3 regions of the Kitasatospora sp. NPDC048296 genome follow, and region 2 is predicted to be linked to each of the others. Evidence: riboswitches for the same ligand, from Rfam matches in the RefSeq annotation. Region 2 holds a riboswitch; each other region holds the start of a gene.

Region 1 (7,091 bases), on a different contig from region 2:
AGCCCGTGCGGATAGCGGCGCCCGGTCGACTGCTGCTCGCCTCGACCGAACTCGTGGTGGACGGCGGCGAGACGGTGCTCGCTCCGGACAGCACCGGCTGGTGGGCGGTCTGACGTGGGTGCAATAGGCTCTGGGCCCGTGACTACGGCGCGACTCTCAGACATCGCGGCGCAGGCGGGGGTCAGCGAAGCCACCGTCTCCCGCGTGCTCAACGGCAAGGCGAACGTCTCCGCCGCGACCCGGCAGACCGTGCTGGCGGCGCTCGACGTGCTCGGCTACGAGCGGCCGACCCGGCTGCGCCAGCGCAGCGCCGGGCTGATCGGGCTGATCACGCCGGAGCTGAGCAACCCGATCTTCCCCGCGCTGGCGCAGGTGATCGAGCAGGTGCTCAGCCGGCACGGCTACACGCCGGTGCTGTGCACCCAGACGCCGGGCGGGTCCACCGAGGACGAACTGGTCGAGATGCTCGTCGACCGGGGTGTGGCGGGCATCGTCTTCGTCTCCGGGCTGCACGCCGACAGCACCGCCGACCACGACCGCTACGCCCGGCTGGCCGGGCGCGGGGTGCCGTTCGTGCTGATCAACGGCTACAGCGAGCGGATCGACGCGCCGTTCATCTCGCCGGACGACCGGGCCGCGATGTGGATGGCCGTCCAGCACCTGGCCGAACTCGGGCACGAGCGGATCGGGCTCGCGGTCGGGCAGCGGCGGTACGTGCCGGTGCTGCGCAAGATCGAGGGCTTCACGGCCGCGATGCGCGAGGTGCTCGGGCGCAGCCAGGAGGAGGCGGAGGAACTCGTCCACCACACGCTGTTCAGCGTGGAGGGCGGGCACGCGGCGGCCGGTGCGCTGCTCGACAAGGGCTGCACGGCGATCGTCTGCGGGAGCGACATGATGGCGCTCGGGGCGATCCGGGCGGTGCGGCAGCGCGGGCTGTCGGTGCCGCAGGACGTGTCGGTGGTCGGCTTCGACGACTCGCCGCTGATTGCCTTCACCGAGCCGCCGTTGACCACGATCCGCCAGCCGGTCGAGGCGATGGCCACGGCGGCGGTGGACGCGCTGCTGGAGGAGGTCGGCGGGAACGCCGCCCAGCGCGGGGAGTTCATGTTCCAGCCGGAGCTGGTGATGCGCGGGTCCACCGGGGCCTGCGCGCGCTGACCCCGGTACCGGATGGTGGTGCTCGACCGACGGGCCCCGGAGGGCGGTTGCTCTCCGGGGCCCGTCGGCGTGCGTCTGCTCGACCGTGCTGTCCGGTCAGCCCTCCTGGGTGGCCGGGCGGTCGGCGGTGAGCCGGTGGCCGTCGGCCGCGTCGCCGGTCCGGGTCTCGGTGCGGCGGCCGCGGGCCAGGTAGTCGCGCAGGATCAGTTCGACCGCGTCCTGCGGGCTCTTGGTGCCGGAGAGCAGCATCGCGTCTATCGCGAGGTTCGCGTCGAGGGTGACGGTGACCTGGGCCATGGTGATTCCTCCTCGGGTGCAGAGCAGCAGCATGCCCGTCGGGCCGGGGTTTCACCATGCGAATACGCCGGAACCCCCGGGGAGGAGCGACCAGGCTCTCCCCGGGGGTGGCGGGTGGTCAGCGTTCGGACGACGGCTGACAGATGTTGAAATCTGTTATCTGAAATCTGTTACCTGTCAGCTGTTCTCTGTTGTCCGTCAGCTGTGGGCCCGTGGGTTGTGGGCCTGTGGCCCGTGCGCCCGTGGGCCGTTGCTCAGACCCGGCCGGCGAAGTCCGGGGCCCAGTTGGCGATGGCCTGCTCGCGCACGCCCGAGCTCGGGTTGGCGGCCTCGACGTACTTGCCGCCGCCGATGTAGATCGCGACGTGGTACACGCCGGAGTTCTGGCCGTTGTTCGACCAGAACAGCAGGTCGCCCGGCTGCAGGCTGTCCAGCGAGACGTGGGTGCTGGCGGCGGCCTGGTCGGCGGCGACGCGCGGGATGTTGATGCCCGCGGCGCGCAGCGCGGCCTGGGTCAGGCCGGAGCAGTCCCAGCCGCCGTTGCCGGTGCCGCCGTAGACATAGGCCTGGCCGACCTTGGACTCGGCGAAGGACACCGCGGCGGCCATGCTGCCGGTGGCGGCCTGGGCGGCCGGCTTGGCAGCCGGCTTCGAGGCCGGCTTCGAGGCCTGGGTCAGGGCGGTCGGCTTGGCGTTCACGGCACCGCCGTTCGCGGCCTGGCCGGCCTTCTGGGAGCGGTTGAACCAGCCGAAGTCCGAGCCGGAGGTGGACGAGGAGGACTTGTCGGCCTGGGCCTTGACGCCGTCACCGAAGGTCAGGTGCTGGCCCGGGTAGATGGTGTTCGGGCCCTCGGTCAGGGTGGCGCGGTTGAGGTCGTACAGGTGCTGCCAGCCGCCCTGGACGTTGTTCTTCGCGGCGATCGAGGACAGCCAGTCGCCCTCGACGACGGTGTAGTCGGTGGACGACTGCGCCTGCTGCTGGGCGGGCGCGGCCGGCGCGGCGGGCTTCGCGGCCGGGGCCGGGGCCTGGTTCTGCGCGGGCTTGGCGGCAGGCTTGGCGGCCGTGCCGGCGGAGGTGTCGACGGCGGCCGGAGCGCCGCCCTTGGTCAGGCCGGCCTGGACCGAGCAGACGGGCCAGGCGCCGGGGCCCTGCGAGGCGAGGACCTTCTCGGCGATGGCGATCTGCTGGTCCTTGGTGGCCTGGTTGGCCTGCGGGGCGAACGCGGTACCGCCGAAGGCGGCCCAGGTGCTGGAGGTGAACTGCAGGCCGCCGTAGAAGCCGTTGCCGGTGTTGATGCTCCAGTTGCCGCTGCTCTCGCACTGGGCGACCTTGTCCCAGGTGGCGACGGGGGCGGCGTTGGCGGTGCCGGTGGTGAGGCACGGGACGGTGAGACCGACGCCCGCGACGCCGAGGGCGGCGATCACGCGACGGGTACGGCCGGACAGGCGGGTGCCGTTGGTGGGCAGCATGAAGACGCGGTCCTCTCCCACGCCTGCGAGGTGAGCTGTCGGATTCGGGCTGGAGTTGCCCGGCCGCGCTGTGGGCGCGGCTTCACCCCTAGCCCTGGACCGTTCCGAGGAGCGGCCCGGGGCGACTTACCTGTGGTTCCCCCGCTCCTGCCGTGATGCGTTTTCGCGCTGCCAGGACATCCGACGGCAGGACTCGGCGTCGCGGATGAACTGGGTTCGTGTGGTCACGAACGAGGAGCACGTTAAGCGGACTTAAGTTCAAACTGCAAATATCTGTGATGCGCATCACGGTTTAGCGGAAACTGCCAAATTGGACACGAATCATGATCGTAAATGATCGTTTTTTGGCAATGCCGCTGTGGATTCCCGCAATTGTCTCCGCTTCAGAAGTGAAGTGACGGAGCGTGGAAGCGCGCGGTGGTGCGCCGATCGCAACAGGGGAGTGGCCGTGAATCGAGCGCCGGAATGCACGCTCGGCATTTCCGCCCAAAAGCGACAAAACGGACATTATGCTCTATCTTCCGATATCGTCCATAACTCCCGCAATTCCCCCGCTCGGACAAGCTGCGGGCGAGCCGAAGACGGGGGGCGGGCGGAGGAGTGGCGGAAAAGGGCGAGCCGCGGGGCAGGCCGACGGCAAGCCGAAGGGCCCGGAACGCGGTCGTTCCGGGCCCTTCGGTACGCGGGAGGGTGCTACTGACTTCGGCGCTTCAAGGTGATGGCGGTGGGAGGTCGAGGGAGAGCCCGGTCCCGGCGAGGAAGCCATCGAGGACCTCGGGGCGGTACTGGAGCCGTTTGAGCCGGTTGCGGACGAGCGCGGCGAGTCGGTCCAGAGCGACGCTGGCGAGGTTCGCCAGGCTGCGCTTGACGTGGGCCCACAGGTACTCGACCGCGTTCAGCTCGGGCGCGTATGCGGGCAGGATGAACACCGTCAGCCAGTCCCGCGCGTTGATCAGGTCGCGCATGGCATGCGAGACGTGGGTGTTGAGCCGGTCCCACACCAGCATGATCGGCGCCTTGACCAGCTGGTGGATTCCGTCGATCAGACCGATGTAGTCGCGCTCGGACAAGCTGCGGCGCTCGCCCTTGCGTCCGGTATGGCGCCGCAGTCGGTGACACAGCCGGGTCCGCGAGCCCGGGCGCATCGCGATCAGCCCGGCGACCGAGACCCGTCCGGAGCCCCGGCCGCCCACCCTCACGACCGGGGTGATGCCACGGCGTCCCCACGTGCGTCCCTTGGGCGGCCTGCGGGTGAACCCGGCTTCGTCCTCGAAGCAGAGCCATCCGTCGCAGGCCGCCCGGGCGCTTTTACCTCCGCCCAGGTCACCTCCCTCCACGCGGACACCGCCTGCTCGTCGCGTTCCGCGGCCCGCCGCGCGGGGACCTGCGGGGTGAAGCCGAGTCGGTGCATCAGGCGGGTGGCCCCCGAGACGCTGTAAGTGACGTGGAACTTCCGCCCGATCAGCGTCGCCACCCGCGCGCCTGTCCACACCTGGTCCTCGTCCCAGCCGTGCACGGCCGGCCCCTGCTCGAGGTACTCGGCCAGCTTCGCCCGGCACCGCGCCGACAGCTTGCATCGCTGCCCGCCCGGTCCTCGTGAGGCCAGCGCCCCGGCCCCGCCCTCACGCCAGGCCTGGTGCCACTGATAGGCCGATTTCGCGGTCACCCGCAACCTGCGGGCAACCTCCTTCGGTGGGACGCCTTCGTCGAACAACGCAGCGGCCTCCAGCCGCACCGTCTCGCGGCGCTGACGTGCCCTCGCCGTCAGCCCGCCCCCATCCGCATAGCGCATACCAACGGCATAGCGCGCCAATGACTGCCAGTCAGCTACACAAACAGGCCAATCACCTTGAAGCGCCAAGGTCAGTAAAGGCGGTCGCGGGCGTCCGGCTAGGCCTCTACGGGCCCCTGGGCGGCCGCGTGGGCGCCGCGGGAGCCCTCCTCGGCCCCGGCGGCGGCTGCGGCCTCCGCCTCGGCCTGGGCCAGCTCCTCCGGCGTCGGCGTCGGCAGCGCGGCCAGGTAGGTGGAGGCGATCAGCTGGCCGACGGTCGGGTAGGCGCCCAGTGGCGCGGCCGACGGGCAGCCGGTCTCCTCGGCGGCCGTGGCGAGCAGCTCCGAGTCCGCCTCGGGCCCGATCACCAGCGGGGCCAGCGCCGGGCGCTGGGAGCCGGTCTCCTTGAGGTGGTTGACGGCGTCGGCCACCGAGCCGGGGACGTCGAGCGCCGCGGCGACGACCGGAACGGCCAGTCGGGCGGCCAGCAGCACGCCGGTGATGCCGGCCGCGGCGGCCGCGTCCTCGCCGCCGACGGTGGTCAGGACCACGCCGTCCGCGGCGGTCGCGATGGCGAACAGCCGGGCCCGGTCGGCCCGGGCCAGCCCGGCCTCGGACAGCCGCACGTGCACGGCCTCGGCCAACAGTGGGTGCGGGCCCAGTGTGTCGGTGACGGTCGCGCCGTACTCGGCGGCGAGGGCGTGAAGCCCGGTCAGGAAGTCGTGCGGCCCGGGCGCCAGCGGCACCACGACGGGCGCCGCCAGGCCTGCCTCGGCGGCCTCGGCCAGCAGCTCGGCGACGGTGCGGTCGTCCTCGCTCTCGCTCACGGCGCCGTCGGTCGGGAGGTAGCCGACCGCGGCCCGGACGCCGGCGTGCTCGCTGCGGACGATCGAGAGCAGTTCCTCGACGACCGAGCGGGACTCGGGCCCGGCGGTCGCGGGTACGGCGAGCACCAGGGCCGGCGAGCCGGTGCGGATCTCGGGGCGCTCGGGACGGCGGTGGCGCCCCCGCGCACGGGAGCCTGGAGTGCGGACGGGCAGTGGCGCGCCCGGGATGGCTGCGGTGCTCATGTCGGAGATCGTAGGACATCGGCCCGTCAGGCCTGCAGTCGGCTGCCGTACGGGTTTCGGGTGGTCGCGGTGCGAAGGTCGTGTCTCCGCCGTCGCGGTCCGGGCGGTTTGCCTACAATCCGGACATTCCTCGCCCAACCCCCGGGTGGACGCCCGTGGTTGCCCTGACGTGTCCCGTGGGGCGTCGCGTTGCACCCGTGGCACGTGAGATGTCTCACAGTCGAAGGGTGACCTGACGGAGGGTCACGGCGGTGCGACTCCCGGCATTCGAAGATCAACATTCAGCGGGGGGCCGCTCACGGCCGGTTATCGAATGCTCGTCGATTCAGTCGGCTATGTCCGTTTACGTACCGTCAGGAGAAGGGTCCGTGAAGAGTTCGAGGCCGCTGATAAAAGGCCTCGTGCACCTGCAATGTCCCGTGCTGATGCACGTGCACTGCGGCTATCATCGCGTCAAGTGAGGCGTTGTGCCGGACCGGTACGGGGCCGGTCCGTTCGTTCGACGGTGCCGGGGCGCCGCGCTGGACGACAACTCCGGAGCTCTTCGGGAGACTTCTATGCACGACTCGCAGGACACGCACAGCTCGAACCACACCTACAACGGGATGGCCGCCGCCGACCTCAAGGGGGTGGTCTGGCAGAAGAGCCGGCACAGCAACTCCCAGGGCAACTGCGTCGAGTTCGCGGCCCTGCCCGGCGGCGACGTGGCGATGCGCAACTCGCGCTTCCCGGACGGTCCGGCGCTCATCTACACCCGGGCCGAGATCGCCGCCCTGCTGCTGGGGGCCAAGGACGGGGAGTTCGACCACCTGGCGGTCTGACCGGTCGCCGCTTCACCATCGGGGGGCCGTCGTGGGTGCTGACACCACGACGGCCTTTGTCTTTTCCCCGCGGGCGCTCCCGCGGGTGGGGTCGGGTCGGGGCGTACCGGGTCGAGTCGTGCCCGGCCGGGGCCTGTAACGCGCGGGCCTGGATCTCCGGCGGGAGGTGCCGGTGCCGGTGCCGGAGGCGGTCCGGCGTCGAAGGGTCCGAGGGACTGGCGGAAGGGCCCGGGGTGTGGTCCTCCCGGGTCGTTCCCAAGCCGGCCGCGCGCCGCACGGCGCTAGGCCGAGCGCCGGTGCCGTCCACCGATTTCGACACGTCGGTCGAGTCCGCCGCCCTGGGCCGGCTCCGCCTCGAACATGGCCCAGACCACCTTGCCGCTGCCCAGCGGGTGCCAGCCCCAGGAGCGGCTGAACGACTCCACCAGGTGCAGCCCGCGGCCGGATTCGGCGACGAAGTCCGCCTCCCGGGCGACCGGTCCGATGCTGCTCGGATCGCTCACCG
Region 2 (7,091 bases):
GCCGATGGCGGGGGAGAGCTTGGCGAGCAGGCTGAAGTCGGCGTCGGCGGGCAGACCGGGGTTGTTGGTCATGCCGCTGTCGATGCTGCCCGGCGCGACGCAGACCGCGCGCAGGCCCTGCTTCGAGTACTCCGAGGCGATCGCATGGGTGAAGGACTGGATGCCGCCCTTGGTCGCGGCGTACGCGGCCATGTAGGGGTGGGCGAAGCTCGCGGAGGTCGAGCTGAAGTTGACCACCACGCCCTTGCCGGTCGCCAGCAGCGCGGGGAGCGCCTCGCGGGTCATCAGGAAGGTGCCGGTCAGATTCACCGCGAGGAGCTTGTTCCAGAACTCCAGGGTGGTCTTGTGGGTGTGCGAGGAGCGGAGGATGCCGGCCGCGTTGACCAGCACGTCCAGGCCGCCGCCGAGCGCCGCGATCGCCTCGGCCACGCCGGATACGACCGCGGCCTCGTCCGAGATGTCCAGGACCTGGATGGTCAGACGGTCCGCGGTGCCGTCGGCGGTCGCGCGGTCCAGGGTCTTCTTCAGGCCGTCCTCGTTGACGTCGACGGCGACGACCCTCCCGCCCTCGGCGAGGATCCGGTGCACGGTCGCCTGGCCGATGCCAGAGCCGCCGCCGGTGATCAGGACGTTCCGTCCGCTGAAGCGCTCCATGGTGGTACTCCGTTCGTTCGTGGTCTCTCGACCTCAAGCGACACGGTACGCCTATGTGGCACGACGTGCCAACAAGTCTCGATGTGACTTTCCGTCGCGATGTGTCATCAACTGGGGCGACTGCGTACGCTGGCCCTTGTGACCGGACGCCCCTCCCTGACCCAGCGCCGCCGTGAAGCCACCCGGCTGGAGATCGCCCGCACCGCCGCCGCGCTCTTCGCCGAGCAGGGGGCCGAGGCGACCACCGCGGAGGAGATCGCCCTCGCCGCAGGCATCTCGCTGCGCACCTTCTACCGCTACTTCTCGGTCAAGGAGGACGCCGTCGCGCCGCTGCTCGCGGCCGGCGGGCAGCGCTGGGTGGACCTGCTGGCGGAGAGCGCGGCGGACCTGTCGCTGCACGAGGCGCTGGAGCGCTCGGCGGTCGCGTCGCTGACCCCGGCCGACGACGCGGCGGTCGAGGCGATGCACTGGACCCGCAGCCTGCTGCGCGACCCGAGGCTGGACGGCACCTGGCAGCGGGTCCATGCGGGCTCGGAGGAGCGGCTGCGGACGGTTCTGGCCGACCGCTGCCCGGTCGACACCGACCCGCTGGAGCTTCGACTGGCCGCCGCTGCGGCGACGGCGGCGATCCGGGTGGCCCTGGAGCAGTGGGCCTCCTCGGACGCCCCTGTGACCGGCCCGGGCTCCCCGCAGGAGCTCGGCGCCCGCTGCATGCGTGAGCTCACGGCGGGGCTGGGGCTCTGGGTGCGGGTGGGTGGGGAGTAGCGGGGGCTCGGCCGGCGGCCGACGGGGTTCAGCGTTCAGCGCTCAGATGACAGATTTCGAAATCTGTCATCTGTCATCTGTTATCTGAAATCTGAACGCTGTCATCTGTTCCCCGTCGGTGTTCCCAGCAGACTCCCCGCCCGCTCCCCGCTGACTGTCGGGCAGCGGTCAGCTTTCTCCCAGCTCCCGCTAGGGTTGGTGATCGCGCACCCCGGCGGGGGAACCGGGGTGACCTCCTCGGATGTCCTGAACGGAGGGGGCGGGGAGTTCGAGGCGTGGGAGCAAGTAGGACATGGGTCTGACGAGCCACAAGGTGCTGGCGCTGGCCATATTGATCGCCGTCGTGATGATGGCCGGCACGGTCTGGCTGTGGCCCAGACTCGCCAAGAAGTCCTGGCAGGCGGTTTTCGGCCGGATCGGAGCGCTGCTCGCCACCCAGTTCACCGTGCTCGCCGCGCTCGGTCTGGTGGCGAACAACTACTTCGCCTTCTACAGCAGCTGGGACGACCTGCTGGGCACCGGCAGCACCGGCCCGGTGGTGATCCACAACAAGGCGGACGCCGCCGGCCGTCTCATGGTCGAGACCATCGGCCACGCCTCGGTGCAGGGCGGGGGAGCGCTGGGCCGCGAGCCCAGTCAGTCCGGTGAGATCCGCAAGGTCCGGATCGACGGCAAGGCCAGCAAGCTGTCCACCGAGGGCTACGTCTACCTGCCGCCCCAGTACTTCCAGCCCGAGTACGCGCAGAAGCAGTTCCCGGCCGTGATCGTCAGCACCGGTTTCCCCGGGATCGCCGAGAACCTGATCACCCGGTTCAACTACCCGGGTGCCGCGCTCAAGCTGCTGCAGGAGGGCCGGATGCAGCCGACGGTCATGGTCCTGATGCGCCCCTCGCCCGCCCTGCCGCAGGACACCGAGTGCGAGGACATCCCGAACGGTGCCCAGTCCGACACCTACTTCAGCAAGGACGTCCCCTCGGCGATCCAGGCGAGCTTCCGGGTCTCGGCCGACCCGCAGGCGTGGGCCTTCATGGGCAACTCGACCGGTGGCTACTGCGCGCTCAAGCTGGCCATGCGCCACCCGGATATCTTCCCGACCGCCGTCGCCCTGTCGGCCTACTACGACGCCGCCGACGACCCGACCACCGGCGACCTCTTCGGCGGCAGCAAGCAGCGCCGCGACGAGGCCAACCTGATGTGGCGGCTGAAGAACATGCCCCAGCCGAAGGTCTCCGTGCTGCTGGCCGGTACCAAGAAGGGCGACGGGAACTACCGGCAGGACACCGAGGCCTTCATCGACGCGGCGCACAGCCCAATGAAGGTCTCCTACAGCATGCTGGAGAACGGCGGTCACAACTTCGAGACCTGGAGCGCGTTGCTGCCGTCCTCGCTGGAGTGGCTGTCCGACCACCTCAAGGTGCCGAACCAGGCCGTCTGACGCCGGACGGACCGAGAACCTGAGCCTGAAATTGAACCCCCGGAGCTGCCGGCTCCGGGGGTTCAGTTCACGCTCAGCCTGGCTCAGGCCACCCGCTCCAGCGTCCCGGCGTGCAGCTGCCCGACCCGGCCGCCCTCGCCCTCGAAGGTCCAGAAGGCCCGCACGGTCAGCTTGTTGAGGTCCATGACGTGGCTGACGGTGATCCCGCTCTGCTCCGTCCAGCTGACGAAGTAGATCTCAGGCGCGACCTCGGCGACGTGCAGCAGCACGTCCTCCCACTGGCCCGCCGACTCGCCGAGGCCCTCCCAGCGCAGCCGCTTGCCGTCGGCCGAGTAGGTGTTGCGGAAGGCCGCGCCGTTGTCGGCCCGGAAGACGTAGGTACGGCCGGCGAAGGCGGGCAGGGACGCGGTCATGGCGGGGCGGGACCTCTTTTCGAGAGTGTGGGGCGGACCGTGCGGGGCGTGCAGGTCGTACAGGCGGTGCAGGTTGTACGGGTCGTGCGGATCGGGCTCGGGTACTTGTGCACGGCGGAAAACGTCAGGGCTCCAATTTATCCGACCCGGCCGACTTGGGCGGCCCCGCGCCACGGCACTGTCCGCCACCGCGCCACCCGTCGCGGTGTGTGACCGGCACGTGGGCGTCGCCCGCCGCACCCGTTTCGGCAGCGGCGAGCTCTGCTCCGGCTGATCGCCGTGCTTGTTCGGCGCGCTCGATCGCCGTGCTCGATCGCCGTGTCTGACCGGCGCTTTTGATCAACTCGGCCACCACACACCGTCGTTGATCGACACCACTGTGAGCTGTGCGACAACCGGCCCGACGGAGTTGTCCGTTCAGGGACGGCCTGCCTAGCCTGCAACGGTCGTCCGCCCTTGCGGACCCCGCCGCCGGGACGCCGAGTCCTGTCCACCCGCCGGCGGGTAACCGAGCACCACAGCGGACGGGAGCGGGGGAACCAAGGTCAGCGCCCGGCCCGTGCGTTCTCGCGCGCGGGCCGCGGCTAGGGGTGAAGCCGCTCCACAGGCGGCCGGGCAACTGCAGCCCGAATCCGACAGCTCACCTCGCAGGCGTCGCAGAGGACTCCCATGCACCAGCCTGCCCGCCGCCGCCGCGCGCCGCGCCACGCCCGTCCGTCCCACCGCGGCCGCAACGCGGCCCTCGCCGCCACCGGGGCGCTCGCCGTCAGCGGTGCCGGCCTGCTCGGACTGCCGTCCGTCTCCGGTGCTCAGGCTGCCACCGGCCCGACCGTCACCCAGGACCGGCTCACCCCCGCCACCATGGTCGCGGGCAAGGCCACCACCGCCTCGCTCGGCCTGCACTCCTCCTCCTGCTTCGTCGCCAAGACCGTCGGCGTCGGTGTGCGCGACGCCCGCGGCACCAACCTCGACTTCCCCGGCAACGCCACCAACCTGCAGATCTGCCCGAGCGGGGTCAACTTCACCAGCGGCGCGCGCACCCTGTCCGCCGGGACGTACACCCAGTTCGGCTTCTGGCAGGACTTCGGCAACACCTGGCACAACCTGCCCTCGCAGCAGCTGGTGGTCTCCGCCGCCGGTACGTCGACGCCGGCCCCGGCCCCGACGGCCACCCTCAGTGCGAAGCCGGCCCCGACGGCCACCCTCAGTGCGAAGCCGGCCCCGACCGCCACCCTCAGTGCGAAGCCGGCCCCGACCGCCACTCCGTCGCCGACGACCACCCCGTCCCCGACGACCACCCCGTCGCCGACGACCACCCCGTCCCCGACGACCACCTCCTCCCCGACCACCGCGCCGTCGCCGACCGGTACCCTGAGCGCCACCGCGAGCCCGAGCACCCCGGCGCCGTCCTCCCCGATCGCCGGCAAGTCGCTGACCTGGTCCGACGAGTTCAACGGCCCGATCAACTGGGGTCAGCGCTGGGTCGGCGACAAGAGCACCTCGTACAAGTACGGCAACCACAACCCGGACGACAACAAGCTCGACTGGCTGAACAAGAACGACGTCACCGTCGCGAACGGAGTCGCCACCTTCACCGCCACCCCCGGCGGGCCCACGCTGGAGAACGGCCAGCAGTCCTGGAACACCGGCTTCCTGACCACCGAGGGCTCCGCCGAGGGCTTCCAGGTCAAGACCGGTGACTATGCCGAGACCCGGGTCAAGCTGCCTTCCGGCACCGGTGCCTGGCCGGCCCTGTGGACGTGGAAGAACGGAAACGGGGAGGTCGATTCCTTCGAGTACCACCCCGACAACCCGAACCTGCTGGAGCTGACCAACCACGTCAACCCCGGCAACTCCGACTACTACACCGACGCGAACGCCATCGCGAAGGACCAGTGGGTGACCATCGGCACCTACTACGGCGCCAACTCGGTCGACTGGTACGTCAACGGCGTCAAGGTGTTCTCGGACGGCAAGGGCGTCGGCGCCAACTGGTCGGCGTACCTGATCCTCAACCTCTCGGTGTGCGCGGGCAAGTACCACCCCGCGCCGCAGGGCAACACGCCGATCACCTTCTCCGCCGACTACGTGCGCGTCTACCGCTGATCGCATCTGCAGTTAATCGCACGCCGTGCGCGGCGTACGTGGCGCACGTACCCCCGGAACTAGCCGCTCTCAGGAACCGGCAGCCGTCTCGACCACTGTGAGGTCGAACGGCTGCCGGTTGTTGCGTTCGTCCCGGTCGTCCGGACTGTGCACCGCGACCGACCCGCCGGTCAGCGTGCCCGTCGGCAGGCCGGGGGAGAGCCGCACCGGGACGAGCGCGGTCGCGCTGCGCCGCTCCTTCAGCCCGGGCTCGAAGACGCATCGCACCCGCTGGCCGCCCCCCAGCTCCTCGCAGTTCGCGGGGAAGTACGGGCCTTCCGGTGTCACGCCGTCCGGCAGGGTGACGATCACGGTGAACGGCGAGGCCGTGGGGTCCGGGCCGCGGTTCGCGACGAAGGCGTGGATCGTGGTGGTGCCGCCGGGCGGGGCGGCCTCCGGGTCGAGCCGGACCACCTCCAGGTCGGAGTCGGACGGCACGGTGGCCGGGCTCAGCGGCGCGGCCCGTAGGTCCGTCCGGGGCGCGGACCGGGGATCGGGCCGGGGACCGGGCCACAGGGCCCAGGACGGTCCGGCGGTCAGCACCGCGAGCGCGCAACCCGCCGCCATGACCGCCGTGAACCCGGCGGCCCGGTCGGACCTGCGGGCCGCACCGCCGGATCCGCCCCGAAGCCCCGTACGCCTGCCCTGCCTGCGCTCCATCGCCGCTCACCGTTTCCTCGCGCTGCGGCCGCCCGCGCCGTCGCGGGCCACATCCGCACCAGGGTGGCGCAGCGGTGGCCGCCGACACGGCGCAACCCGCCCGCCCGTCCGTCGAACGAGGGACGTCGAACGGGGCCCGCAGGACGCGGGCAGGTCGAGAGCGGGGCGGCAGGTTGGATCCATCTCCCGCGCTCAGTACGGTTATTGAGGAGATGTCAGGGAGCGAGGACCTGCCCCAGCCGGGTCGCGATCTGGCGCATCACCGGCACCAGCGAGGAGGCGCCGGCCTGCTCCTCCAGCGCCCGGATCCGGGCCTCCGGGCCGGACACCGAGAGCGCGGTGGGCGTCGGCGCGCCGGGGACCGCGAGCGCGATGCAGCGGACGCCGATCTCCTGCTCCTGGTCGTCGACCACGTAGCCGCGCTCGCGCGCCTCGGTGAGCTGGTCCATCAGCTCCTGCGGGTCGGTGGCGGTGTACTCGGTGTGCGCCGGCAGCGGGTTGGGGCCCAGGATCGCGCGCGCCTCCTCCTCGGGGAGCTGGGCGAGCAGCGCCTTGCCGACGCCGGTGCAGTGCGGCTGCACCCGCCGTCCGACCTCGGTGAACATCCGCATCGAGCGCCGCGACTGCACCTGCCCGACGTAGACCACCTCGCCTCCCTCCAGCACCGCCAGGTTGGCGGTCTCGCCGGTGGCCTCCATGAGCTCGGCCAGGTAGGGGCGGGCCCAGCTGCCGAGCAGGCGGCCGGCCGTCTCGCCGAGGCGGATCAGCCGGGGACCGAGGGTGTAGCGGCGCGCGGTGTCCTGGCGGACATAGCCCTGCTGGACGAGGGTACGAACCAGTCGGTGGATGGTCGGCATCGGGAGGCCGGAGCTGGTGGAGAGCTCGCTGAGGGTGGCCACGCCGCCGGAGTCGGCCAGCGCCTCCAGGAGTTGGAAGGCGCGTTCGACGGACTGCACGCCGCCGCTCGCGCGGTCGGCGCCTGTCGTCGATGCTGTGTCGGGGGTCGCAACCACCGGCGT
Region 3 (7,091 bases), on a different contig from region 2:
CGAACGGCCGCTGCCCGAGGGGGTGCGCCGGCGGGTGGTCGGGCTGGCCTCGGACGCGCTGGGCGGGCTGCCGCCCGCGGAGCTGCCGCAGAGCCTGCGTCAGTACGTCAAGTTCACCCCCGCGCGGCGCGCCAAGTACGCGGCCACCGCGCTGGCGGCGGCGCTGGAGTCCGAGCCGGCCTTCCGGGTGCGGATAGCGGAGCGGCTGCGGCTGGGCCAGCCGGATCTGGTGAAGGCGCTGGAGTCGGGCACCGTTCCCAGCGCCGCCGATCCGATGGACGTCGCAGCCGCCGCCTACCTGGTGCGTTCGGCCGGCTGGAGCCGGCTGGTCGCCGAGGCCGGCGAGGAGGCCGAGCGGGCGGGCGCCGAGGACGCGGCCGCGGAGGCCACCCGGCTGGTGGAGAAGCTGCAGGCCGAGCTGGCCGAGGTGCGGGCGGCCGCGCGGACCGACCTGGACCGGCAGCGCGCGGAGTTCGAGGGCGTCCGGCGGGAGGCCGAGTCGCTGCGCAAGAAGGTGCGCTCGCTGGAGAGCGACACCCGCCGGGCGCAGGCCGAGACCCGGCGGGTGACCGGGGAGCTGGAGGCCGCGAAGGCGCAGGCCGTGACCGAGCGCAGCGCGGCCGAGAGCGAGGCGCGGCGGCTGCGGCACCGGGTGTCCGAGCTGGAGAACGCCGCCGAGCAGGGCCGCCGTTCGGCCCGCGAGGGGCGCGGCGTCGAGGACATGCGGCTGCGGCTGCTGCTGGACACCGTGCTGCAGTCGGCGCAGGGGCTGCAGCGGGAGTTGGCGCTGCCGGTCTCCCAGATCCGCCCGGCGGACCTGGTGGAGGCGGTGGTGCCGGGGGCGGCCTCGCCGCACGACGTGGCTCGGCGCGGCCTGGCCGAGGACGATCCGGCGCTGCTGGACCAGCTGCTGGCGATCCCGCAGGTTCACCTGGTGGTGGACGGCTACAACGTGACCAAGACCGGCTATCCGACGCTGCCGTTGGAGCAGCAGCGGATCCGGCTGCTGGGCGGGCTGGCGATGCTGGCGCAGCGCACCCAGGCGGAGGTCACCTGTGTGTTCGACGGGCAGGACCTGGACGTTCCGGTGATCATGGCGCCACCGCGCGGGGTTCGGGTACGGTTCAGTCGGACCGGGGAGACCGCGGACGAGTTGATCCGTCGTCTGGTGCGGGCCGAGCCGCAGGGCCGTCCGGTGGTGGTGGTGTCCACCGACCGGGAGGTCGCGGAGGGCGTGCGGAAGGCGGGCGCGCGCCCGGTGGCCTCGGTGCTGCTGCTGAACCGGCTGGCCCGGCCCTGACCTCGGGTCGGACGGTGTGAAGTCCGGGCAGTGTCCGTTTTGCGAGGGTGTGCGGATCCCGTGAAGTCAGCATGGGGGCCGGAGTTCACGCCTTCGGGGAGTGGCAAAACGGATAGATCTTCACTAGGGTCTGGCGTCAAACCTATTTTCCGGAATCTCATCCGATCAGGTGAGTCCGATGGAAGAAGGAGCCGGTCCCTTGGCCTCCCACCGCCGTCCCAAGCAGCCGAGCCGCGCGCGGGTCTCCGTGCTCACCGCTGCCGCTGCGACCGCGGTCGCCCTCTCCGCCCAGGTGGGCGCGCACGCGGCGCCGCAGCCGAGCAAGGACGACGTCAAGGCGCAGATCGACCAGCTCCAGCAGGAGCAGGAGCAGGCGGCGGAGAAGTACAACGGCGCCAAGGAGCGGGCCGACCAGCTCCGCAAGCAGGCCGACCAGCTGCAGGACCAGGTGGCCCGCAGCCAGGACCAGATGACCCAGCTGCAGACGGGCCTGGCCGAGGTGGCGGGCGACCAGTACCGCACCGGCGGCATCGACCCGTCCGTCCAGCTGATGCTCTCCTCCGACCCGTCCGGCTACCTGGAGAAGGCCTCCAGCGTCCAGCAGGCCAGCGCCAGCCAGACCGAGGCGCTCAAGAGCCTGCTCGACCAGCAGCGACGGCTGGACCAGGAGAAGGCCGAGGCCGCCGCCGTTCTGTCCTCGCTGGACTCCACCACCAAGGACCTGAACCAGGCGAAGTCGGACGTCAATCAGAAGCTGAAGGCCGCGCAGGACCTGCTGAACTCGCTCAGTGCCGCCGACCGCGCCGCGCTGAAGGCCCAGCAGCAGCAGGACGACCGCGCCTCGCGCGGCACGGCCCGGGTCGACCTCAGCAGCCTGCCGCCGGCCAGCGGCTACGCGGCCGTGGCCGTCGCCAAGGCGATGAGCAAGCAGGGCTCGCCGTACGTCTGGGGCGCCACCGGGTCGAGCACCTTCGACTGCTCGGGCCTGATGGTCTGGTCGTACGCCCAGGCCGGCGTCTCGCTGCCGCGCACCTCGCAGGAGCAGGGCAACGTCGGCACCCGGGTGCCCTCGCTGGACCAGGCCCAGCCGGGCGACCTGGTGATCTACGGCAGCGACCGGCACCACGTCGGGATGTACATCGGCAACGGCATGGTGGTCCACGCGCCGCACACCGGTGACGTGGTGAAGGTGATGAAGGCCGACGCGATGCCGATCAACACGATCCGCCGGGTCTGACGCCCCGACACGCCCGAAAGTCCGGGTTCCGGCCCTGTGATCCGCGCCACCCTCCTGCCGGGGGTGGCGCTTCGGGCTTGTCTGTTCCGTGGTCGGCCGGTGAGACCTGATCAGCTTTGCGTGCGGTGGCGATCACCATCGGTCATTTTCACAAAAGAACACGGGTAATCTTCCGTCTTTTTTCTGACAAGGATTTGAACGGATCACGGTTCAGTTACTAGGGTCGTGCCCCGAACCACCGCACTGTCGATCACCCAGCCTGGGTGGCGGCGGTGGTTACCGTCGAGTTCGCGAAACAGCGGGGCAGGTCGAAGCGACTGTCCGACAGGGGAGCCCAGTGGTCGGGGGCGCTGCGGAGCGGAGCCGGGGAACCACGTTCCTCCGGGGTGAATCGGCGCCAGGTCGGCCGGTGGAACGGCCGTGAGGCGTCGTAGGGCATGCTTCCGGCCCGAACCCGTCAGCTCACCCGGTAGGCGGCCGTAGGAAGAAGGAGTCCGCCTTCGTGGCGTCCCATCGTCGTCCCAAGCCCGCCAGCCGCGCCCGTGTCTCGATCCTGACCGGTGTCGCCGCGGCAGCCGTTGCCCTCTCCGCGCAGTCCGGCGCGCACGCCGACCCGCAGCCGACCAAGGACCAGGTCAAGGAGCAGGTCGACCAGCTCAACGAGCAGGCTGAGCAGGCGACCGAGAAGTACAACGCCGCCCAGGAGAAGCAGCAGGCCCTGGAGAAGCAGGTCTCCGGCCTGCAGGACCAGGTGGCCCGGCAGCAGGCCCAGGTGACCGACATGCAGGGCGGGCTCGCCGAGATCGCCGGGGAGCAGTACCGCAACGGCGGCATATCCCCGACCGTCCAGCTGATGCTCTCCACCAGCCCGGACAACTTCCTCAACCAGGCCGGTGCGCTCAACCAGGCCGGTGACACCCAGAAGAACCAGCTGAAGCAGCTCCAGGAGGAGCAGCGCAAGCTCGACCAGGACCGCACCGAGGCCCAGGGCAAGCTCGCCGAGCTGGAGTCCACCACCCAGCAGCTGAAGACCTCCAAGGAGGAGGTCCAGAACAAGCTGAAGGCCGCGCAGGACCTGCTCAACACCCTGACCGAGCAGGAGCGTCAGGCGATCCGTCAGGCCGAGGAGAAGGCCGCGGCCGACGCCAAGGCCCAGGCCGACGCCGCCGCGAAGGCCGCCGCCCAGCAGCAGGCCGCCGCCGACCGTGCCTCGCGCGACAGCGGCCGTACCGACATCAGCTCGGGTTCGGGCTCCTCGGGTTCCGCCACCTCCTCCTCGCCGGTTGCCAAGCCGGCCGCCCCCGGCAGCTCGCACGGTGCCGCCGCGCTGGCCGCCGCCGCGGGCAAGGTCGGCAGCCCGTACGTGTGGGGTGCCACCGGCCCGGGCTCCTTCGACTGCTCCGGCCTGATGGTCTGGGCGTTCAACCAGGTCGGCGTGTCGCTGCCGCGCACCTCGCAGGAGCAGGCCGGCGCCGGCACCCGGATCGGCTCGGACATCTCCCAGGCCCAGCCCGGCGACCTGCTGATCTTCTTCAGCGACGCCCACCATGTCGGCATCTACGCGGGCAACGGCCAGGTGCTGCACGCGCCCAAGCCGGGCGCCTCGGTCCGCTACGAGGCGGTCTCCAACATGCCGCTGGCCTCCATCGTGCGGGTCTGATCTCCGCCCAGGCCGTTTCGGGCCCGGTCCTCCATTGCGGAGGGCCGGGCCTGCGGCTTTTCCGGCGGCTCGGGCGAATGTCCGATTAGTGGTCAAATATTCGGGTCGGGAGGGGTTTGGACTCGCTTGCCCGGACTCGCTAACGTCTGCCACCGGACTCCCGCTCGACGGCCGCCCGTTGGGGCGCGGCCGCGGGGCCGCGCCGCAGGATTGGAGCCGCTGCCGCCATGTCCGTGCACCGTCGTTCCCCACTGCTCGTCCGTGCGCTGGTGCTGACCGCGGCCGCCACCACGGCCCTGAGTGTGACGGCCGGCGGCAGCGCCCAGGCCGCTCCCGGTGCACCGGGCACGCCCGACCTCAGGGACGTCAAGGCGCAGGTCGAGCAGCTGTACGACGAGGCCGAGCGGGCGTCCGAGAAGTGCAACGCCGCGCAGGAGGCGCAGAAGCGGCTCCAGAGCGAGACCGCGCTCCTGCAGGGCGAGGTCGCCGCCGGCCAGGACCAGCTCAACCAGCTACGCGGGGACCTCGCGACCGTGGCCGGGGCGCAGTACCGCGGCGGCGGGATGACCCAGACCGCCCAGCTGATGCTCTCCAGTGACCCCGAGTCCTACCTCGCCCGCGCCCGCACCCTCGGGCAGGCCGCCGAGCGGCAGCGGGAGACGCTGCACGAGCTGGTCAGCCGTCAGCGCACGCTCGACCAGCGCCGCACCGAGACCGCGGGCAAGCTCGCGGAACTGGACCAGGCCCGGCGCTCGCTGGCCGAGAACAAGCAGCAGATCCAGCAGCGGCTGGCCAAGGCCCAGAAGCTGCTCAACAGCCTGGGCGCGGCCGAGCGGGCCCGGATGCTCGTCCAGGACGCCAACGACGCCGAGCGGCGCGCCACCCGCGGCACCGACCGGCTGGACCTCGGCACCACCCCGGCCGCCTCCGAGCGGGGGGCGGCCGCGCTGGCCGCCGCGGTGCGGATGATCGGCTCGCCGTACGTCTACGGATCCACCGGGCCCCGCGCCTTCGACTGCTCCGGTCTGATGTACTACAGCTGGCGGCAGGCCGGAGTGACCCTGCCGCGCACCTCGCAGGCCCAGGCTTTCGCCGGGCAGCGGATCAGCCTCTCCGAAGCGCGGCCGGGAGACCTGGTGATCTTCTACCGGGACATGCACCACGTCGGGATGTACGCCGGCGGCGGGGTGATGGTGCACGCCCCCTACCCGGGAGCCAAGGTGCGGTACGAGAGCGTCAACGCGATGCCGGTCGCGGGAGTGGTCCGGCTCTGAGCGCGACGACCTCCGGCCCGGCCGAGATACCCGGTCGCGTACTGTCCCGGCGCGCCGCGCTGCTGCTGGCGGCCGGCGGGCTGACCCAGCTGTCGCTGCCCCCGGCCGCGCCGCCGGCACCCGGGCGGCCGGCCGACCAGCGGGCCGAGGTGGCCGATCTGCTGGCGGCGCGGGCGCGCTCGCTGCCCGCCCGGTCCGGGCTCACGGGGGCCGAGGCGGTCTACCGCAACCTGGTGCTGTCGCCCGATCAGGGGTCGTCGGCGGCCGACGGGCCGGACCGGCTGACCGCCTCCGTCGAACTGGCGGTGCGGATCGCCGGCTACGACGAGTACCCGGTGGTGTACCCGCGCCGGATCGCGCTGGTCCGGGAGGCGGGTGGCTGGCGGGTCGAGCGGGAGGAGGCCGCGAGCGGGCCCCCGGCGCTGTGGGACCTCGGCCCCGCCCGTACCGCCCCCGGCGCGCACTGCCTGGTGCTCGGCCTGGCCGAGGGGCCGGACCCGGCCGGGCTGGTCGCGGTCGGGGACAAGGCGGTGCCGGCCGTCAGCGCGGTGTGGGGCGGCGCCTGGCCGGGCCGGCTACTGCTCGAACTGCCGGCCACCGAGAACCAGTTCGCCCAGCTGCTGGAAGCCGACCCGGCGGGCTGGACGGGCATGGCGGCGGTCACCGTGGCCGCCCCCGGAGCGCCCTGGCACACCCCGGCGGACCGGGTGGTGGTCAACCCCGAGGCGTTCGGGCGGCTCAGCGACTTCGGCCGGCAGGTGGTCGTCACCCACGAGGCCACCCACGTCGCGACCAGGGCCGACACCCGGGCCTGGACCCCGCTGTGGCTCTCCGAGGGCGTCGCCGACTGGACCGCCTACCGGGACTCCGGCCGCCGCCCCCAGCAGATCGCCCCCGAGCTGGCCCGGGACGTCGCGGCCGGGAAGCTGCCCACCGCGCTGCCCGTCGACGCGGACTTCACCGCCGGTGCCACCGGCATCGCCCAGGCCTACGAGCAGTCCTGGCTCGCCTGCGACCTGATCGCCAGCCGCTGGGGGACCGACCGGCTGGTCGCCTTCTACCGGGCGGTCGGCGCGGGCGACGGGCAGGGCGAGGAGCGGGAGCCCCGCATCGACCGGCTGCTGCGCGGTGAGCTGGGCGTCGGGCTGGCCGGGTTCACCGCGCTCTGGCTGGCCGAGGTCTCGTCCCTGAAGGCCTAGCCAGGGCGGCCGGCGCCCGGCCGGGCCCAAGGGTCAACGGCCGGCGGGGTGGTCGATGCCGTCCAGCAGGTCCTGCTCGTACGCGATGCCCGGGCGGACCGGGTAGGAGGAGGCGGCCGGCAGCGCCGGGGCCTTGTCCAGCACCACGGTGGGCGGCAGGGCCGCCGCGGCGCGGGTGGAGCGCCAGAGCCGGATGCCGGAGAGCACGGCGGCGGTCAGCAGCAGCAGGTTGCGCAGGGTCAGTACGGTGATGGCCCAGGGGTCGCTGGCGAGGATCTGGGTGAACATGGTCGGGAACTCGACCAGCGTCAGCGGACAGGCGATCAGGATCAGCAGCGCCACCGGGCGCTGGCTGGTGCCGCGTACGGTCAGGCAGACCGCGGCGACGCCGATCAGCCAGACCAGGTACTGCGGGCTGATC

What was found. Region 2 has a riboswitch for cyclic di-AMP ahead of ACGF12_RS02660 (hypothetical protein). Riboswitches for the same ligand answer to the same signal wherever they lie in the genome.
Region 1: another riboswitch for cyclic di-AMP. It lies ahead of ACGF12_RS12955 (transglycosylase family protein); the one in region 2 lies ahead of ACGF12_RS02660 (hypothetical protein).
Region 3: another riboswitch for cyclic di-AMP. It lies ahead of ACGF12_RS18060 (NlpC/P60 family protein); the one in region 2 lies ahead of ACGF12_RS02660 (hypothetical protein).

What each region holds. Positions count from the first base shown of each region.
Region 1 is NZ_JBICZB010000016.1:107,424-114,514, forward strand. It holds gene ACGF12_RS12940 (glycoside hydrolase family 13 protein) at 1-113, shown strand, start outside; gene ACGF12_RS12945 (LacI family DNA-binding transcriptional regulator) at 139-1,158, shown strand; gene ACGF12_RS12950 (hypothetical protein) at 1,255-1,455, opposite strand; gene ACGF12_RS12955 (transglycosylase family protein) at 1,710-2,945, opposite strand; cyclic di-AMP (ydaO/yuaA leader) riboswitch at 2,932-3,094, opposite strand; partial or broken gene ACGF12_RS12960 (transposase) at 3,635-4,144, opposite strand; gene ACGF12_RS12965 (winged helix-turn-helix domain-containing protein) at 4,120-4,716, opposite strand; gene ACGF12_RS12970 (hypothetical protein) at 4,815-5,765, opposite strand; gene ACGF12_RS12975 (DUF397 domain-containing protein) at 6,323-6,586, shown strand; gene ACGF12_RS12980 (ATP-binding protein) at 6,868-7,091, opposite strand, start outside.
Region 2 is NZ_JBICZB010000002.1:200,033-207,123, forward strand. It holds gene ACGF12_RS02640 (SDR family NAD(P)-dependent oxidoreductase) at 1-654, opposite strand, end outside; gene ACGF12_RS02645 (TetR family transcriptional regulator) at 793-1,419, shown strand; gene ACGF12_RS02650 (alpha/beta hydrolase) at 1,712-2,854, shown strand; gene ACGF12_RS02655 (MoaF N-terminal domain-containing protein) at 2,938-3,267, opposite strand; cyclic di-AMP (ydaO/yuaA leader) riboswitch at 3,771-3,934, shown strand; gene ACGF12_RS02660 (hypothetical protein) at 3,937-5,373, shown strand; gene ACGF12_RS02665 (hypothetical protein) at 5,443-6,072, opposite strand; gene ACGF12_RS02670 (IclR family transcriptional regulator) at 6,288-7,085, opposite strand.
Region 3 is NZ_JBICZB010000027.1:2,417-9,507, reverse strand. It holds gene ACGF12_RS18070 (NYN domain-containing protein) at 1-1,300, shown strand, start outside; gene ACGF12_RS18065 (NlpC/P60 family protein) at 1,500-2,537, shown strand; cyclic di-AMP (ydaO/yuaA leader) riboswitch at 2,876-3,029, shown strand; gene ACGF12_RS18060 (NlpC/P60 family protein) at 3,040-4,197, shown strand; gene ACGF12_RS18055 (NlpC/P60 family protein) at 4,425-5,471, shown strand; gene ACGF12_RS18050 (hypothetical protein) at 5,621-6,670, shown strand; gene ACGF12_RS18045 (glycosyltransferase 87 family protein) at 6,704-7,091, opposite strand, start outside.